DNA from 2 places in the Streptomyces sp. Qhu-G9 genome. Region 2 is predicted to be linked to the other one. Evidence: riboswitches for the same ligand, from Rfam matches in the RefSeq annotation. Region 2 holds a riboswitch; the other holds the start of a gene.

Region 1 (2,386 bases), 7.2 Mb from region 2:
GCGGCGGGTCGCCGAGGTCGCCGAAGAAGCCGGGATCACCTTCTGCTTCGCGGTGAAGTTCCATCCGGCGCTGCGTCATGTGGCCGCGGCACGGGGACAGTTGGGTATCCGGACGACCTTCAACTTCCTCGGCCCGCTCACCAATCCGGCACGGGTGAAGGCGCAGGCGGTCGGGGTGGCGCACGCGCCCATGGCGCCCATCGTGGCCGGCGTCCTGGCGGAGCGCGGCAACTCGTCGCTCGTCTTCCGCGGGGACGACGGGCTCGACGAGCTGACCACCACGTCCACGTCCCGGGTGTGGGTCGTACGGGACGGGCAGGTGCGAGAGGAGGCCTTCGACCCGCGTGACGTGGGAATCGAGCTGGTGCCGGTGGAGGCGCTGCGGGGCGCCGACGCCTCGTACAACGCGGATGTCGCGCGGCGGCTGTTCCAGGGGGAGACGGGCCCCGTACGGGACGCCGTCCTGCTGAACTCGGCGGCGGCGCTGGTGGCGCTGTCGCCGGGGTCCGGTTCCCTCGCGGAGCAGATCCGGGCGGGGATGGCCCGCGCCGCGGAGGCCATCGACTCCGGGGCGGCCTTGCGGTCGCTGGAGCGGTGGGTGGCCGCCACCCACCGGTAGCGCTGTCGTCCGCGGCCCGGTGGGGGCTGGTCGCGCAGTTCCCCGCGCCCCTGGACGACGGCAGCCCCGCGCCCCTGCAGGGGCGCGGGGCAGTCGTCGTCCAGGGGGCATCGTCCCGGTATGCGGACAGCGGGGTTGCGCCCCGGTGATCGTGTGGCAAGATGCTGGCAGGTCATGAGTGACAGTCATGAGGCCCCGGCCGACTGTCCGGCAACCCTCCGTCCGTGGCGGGGTGCCCCGGGTGAAGACCAGGTCGTAGGCAGTGAGGTCTACGGCAAGCGCGGACCCCTCGCCGCTTCTGTGAGCGGAGACACCAGGGGTCCTGGTCGTTCGAGGGAGTCTTTCATGAGCAAGCGAATGCGATAGGGCGCCGAGCCCCACCTCCGCGTACCCCCTTCACCTTTCCTGTGCCGGGCCGTGCCCGCCCGCACAGTGACTTCGCCTGCCTCTCACAGGAGTTCGCCATGTCTGTCTCCACCGCTGCCTCCGACCGGTCCGCCTGCTGTGACACCGACGCCTCCGGGCCCCTGCCCGTGCTGGGCCGGGACGTCACCGTTCCGCTCGTGATCGGCGGCGAGGTCACCTACGCGGCACTCGACTACGCCGCCAGCGCCCCCGCCCTCCAGCGGGTGTGGGACGACGTGGCCGCGTACGCCCCGTACTACGGCAGCGTGCACCGCGGGGCCGGGTACCTGTCCCAGCTGTCCACGGACCTCTTCGAGAACGCCCGCAGGACGGTCGCTGAGTTCCTCGACTGCCGGAGCGACGACCAGGTCGTCTTCACCCGGTCCACCACCGACTCGCTCAACCTCCTCGCCGCCGCCCTCCCCGCCGACTGCCAGGTCTTCGTCTTCGAGACCGAGCACCACGCGTCACTGCTGCCGTGGCAGGACGCCCGGGTCACGTACCTCGACGCCCCGCGCACGCCCGGTGAGGCCGTCGCGACACTGGAGCGGGCCCTCGCCGACCGTGACCCGTACGGACCGGCACTCGTGTGCGTCACGGGCGCCTCGAACGTCACCGGTGAACTGTGGCCCGTACGGGAACTGGCCGCCGCCGCCCATGCGCAGGGCGCCCGGATCGTCCTCGACGCGGCCCAGCTCGCGCCCCACCACCCCGTCTCCGTACTGGAGTTGGACGTGGACTGGGTCGCCTTCTCCGGACACAAGCTGTACGCGCCGTTCGGCTCGGGTGTGCTCGCGGGACGCTTCGACTGGCTGCGTGAGGCCGCCCCGTACCTCGTCGGCGGGGGTGCCTCGCGGAAGGTGTCGCGGCGCAGTGACGGCGGCGTCGACGTGGAGTGGCACGAGAACGCCGCACGGCACGAGGCCGGGTCGCCCAACGTCATCGGCGCCTACTCCATCGCCTCCGCCTGCAAGGCGCTCACCGAGGCCGGCTTCGACACCCTGGTCGCCCGCGAGCAGCACCTCGTCGACACCGTCCGCCGGGGCCTCGCCGAGGTGCCGCAGGTCCGCGTGCTCTCGCTCTTCGGGGACGACGCCCCGCGCGTCGGCGTCATCTCCTTCGTCGTCGACGGCTGGAACAGCTCGCACTTCGCCGCCGCGCTCTCCGCCGAGTACGGCATCGGCGTCCGTGACGGCCTCTTCTGCGCCCACCCCCTCGTCCGTACGCTCCTCGGCAGCGACCCGCAGACCCAGGGCGAGTGCGGTGCCCCCGAGGCGGCCCCCGGCGAGAAGTCCCTCAACGCCATCCGGGTCAGCTTCGGCGCGGGCACGCCCGACGAGCACGTGGAGCGGTTCGTGCGAG
Region 2 (2,386 bases):
GTGGCCGCGGGCCAGGCGGAGCTGGGCGGTGCGGTAGATCGCGGCGGACATCCGGCCGAGCGCCTGGCCGTCCTGGTGGCGGTGCTTGCGGACGCCGACGTCGACCTGGGCCAGGGCGTCGAGGCCGGCCAGGTGCAGGGCGTCGACCAGCATGCCGAGCTCCACGCCGTAGCCGACGGGGAACGGGAGCTGTTCGAGGAGGGAGCGGCGGGCCGCGTACTCCCCGCCCAGCGGCTGGACGAAGCCGGCCAGCCGCGGCCAGTGCATGTTGAGGAGCGGGCGGGCCATGAGTTCCGTCACCCGGCCGCCCTGGCCCGCCGAGGTCGTGCCGGAGGCGGAACCGTCGGACACCGTGAGCGGGCGGTCGTACATCGCCTTGACGAGGTCCACGCCCGGGTCGGTGAGCAGCGGGCCGACGATCCCGGAGACGAAGTCCGCCGAGAACTCCTTCAGGTCCGCGTCGACGAAGGCCACGATGTCCCCGCCGGTGACGAGCAGCGAGCGCCACAGCACCTCGCCCTTGCCGGGGACGGCCGGGATGCGGGGCAGGATGTCGTCCCGGTGCACGACCCGGGCGCCCGCGGCGGCGGCGACCTCGGAGGTGCGGTCCGTCGAGCCCGAGTCGATCACCACGATCTCGTCGACGAGCGGGACCCTGACGGTCATCAGCTCCCGGCGGATCACGGAGACGATCTCGCCGACGGTCGCCTCCTCGTTGAGAGCGGGCAGTACGACGCTCACCGTGGAGCCGGTGGCACGCTTCGCGGCGACGATCTTCTTGAGCGGGCGGTCGTCAACGGACCAGGAGCGCGTGCTCAGCCAGCGCTCGACGTCTTCCAGCACGTGCGGCTCTCCCTTGCGTTCATCGGGACACGTGTGCCCGCCGCGACATGGGCCGGTGTGAGGGGCATCTCGCGGTTCGGACGGCTTTCTCCACCATCCAGGCCTTCGGTTACAGTCTTGGACAACGCTGATGACCATCGCATGTCGGGGGTCGTCGCGCGGAGAACGAAAACCACAATCGAATACCGCTCATCCAGAGGGGCAGAGGGATACGGCCCGTTGAAGCCCCGGCAACCCTCCAGCCGGTCTCGTCCTGATCATTGCCGATCAGCGCAGCGAGGCTCCCGGCTCGGGAAGGTGCCAAATCCGTCTCACGGCGAAGTGCGCCGTGAGGAAGATGAGGAGAAAGGGCCTCGCCTCCATGGCTGCGCAGACAGTTGCAAGCACCACGAACTCCCCCACCACCGCGAACGCCGTCGATCTCGGCCCCGCCGCCGCGCTCTCCTGCCGCGAGTGCGGCCACCGCGTCCCGCTCGGCCCGGTCTTCGCCTGCGAGGAGTGTTTCGGCCCGCTGGAGATCGCGTACGACTTCTCGGACTACGACACCGAAGAGCTCCGCAAGCGCATCGAGGCGGGCCCCGCGAACATCTGGCGCTACGCGCCGCTGCTGCCCGTCCCCGCGGACGTGGCGGACAAGCCGAACATCAACCCCGGCTGGACCAAGCTCGTCAAGGCCGACAACCTGGCCCGCGAGCTGGGCGTCGACGCGGGCAAGCTCTTCGTCAAGGACGACTCCGGCAACCCGACGCACTCCTTCAAGGACCGCGTCGTCGCCCAGGCCCTGGAGGCCGCGCGCGCCTTCGGCTTCACCACCCTCTCCTGCTCCTCGACCGGCAACCTCGCCGGTGCCGTGGGCGCCGCCGCTGCCCGTGCCGGCTTCCGTTCCTGCGTGTTCATCCCACACGACCTGGAGCAGGGCAAGGTCGTCATGGCCGCGGTCTACGGCGGTGAGCTCGTCGGCATCGAGGGCAACTACGACGACGTGAACCGCTTCTGCTCCGAGCTGATCGGCGACCCGGCCGGCGAGGGCTGGGGCTTCGTCAACGTCAACCTGCGGCCGTACTACGCCGAGGGCTCCAAGACGCTGGCGTACGAGATCTGTGAGCAGCTCGGCTGGCGGCTTCCCGACCAGCTGGTCGTGCCGATCGCCTCCGGCTCCCAGCTCACGAAGATCGACAAGGGTCTCAAGGAGCTGATCGAGCTCGGCCTCGTCGAGGACAAGCCGTACAAGATCTTCGGTGCCCAGGCCGAGGGCTGCTCGCCGGTGTCCGTCGCCTACAAGGCCGGGCACGACGTCGTACGGCCGCAGAAGCCGAACACGATCGCCAAGTCGCTCGCCATCGGCAACCCGGCGGACGGTCCCTACGTCCTCGACATCGCCCGGCGGACGGGCGGAGCCGTGGAGGACGTGAACGACGAGCAGGTCGTCGACGCGATCAAGCTGCTGGCGCGGACCGAGGGGATCTTCGCGGAGACCGCCGGCGGTGTGACCGTGGGTGTCGCGAAGAAGCTGATCGACAATGGTCTGCTGGACCCCAGCCTG

The links. A riboswitch is a leader RNA that binds a small molecule or an ion and turns the genes downstream of it on or off. The one in region 2 is predicted to bind S-adenosylmethionine.
Region 1: another riboswitch for S-adenosylmethionine. It lies ahead of O1Q96_RS10410 (aminotransferase class V-fold PLP-dependent enzyme); the one in region 2 lies ahead of thrC (threonine synthase).

Annotation. Positions count from the first base shown of each region.
Region 1 is NZ_CP114283.1:1,978,109-1,980,494, forward strand. Features, by position in the region: gene trpD (anthranilate phosphoribosyltransferase) at 1-619, shown strand, start outside; SAM riboswitch class IV at 790-906, shown strand; gene O1Q96_RS10410 (aminotransferase class V-fold PLP-dependent enzyme) at 1,084-2,386, shown strand, end outside.
Region 2 is NZ_CP114283.1:9,132,071-9,134,456, reverse strand. Features, by position in the region: gene O1Q96_RS42245 (glucosyl-3-phosphoglycerate synthase) at 1-843, opposite strand, end outside; SAM riboswitch class I at 1,030-1,187, shown strand; gene thrC (threonine synthase) at 1,205-2,386, shown strand, end outside.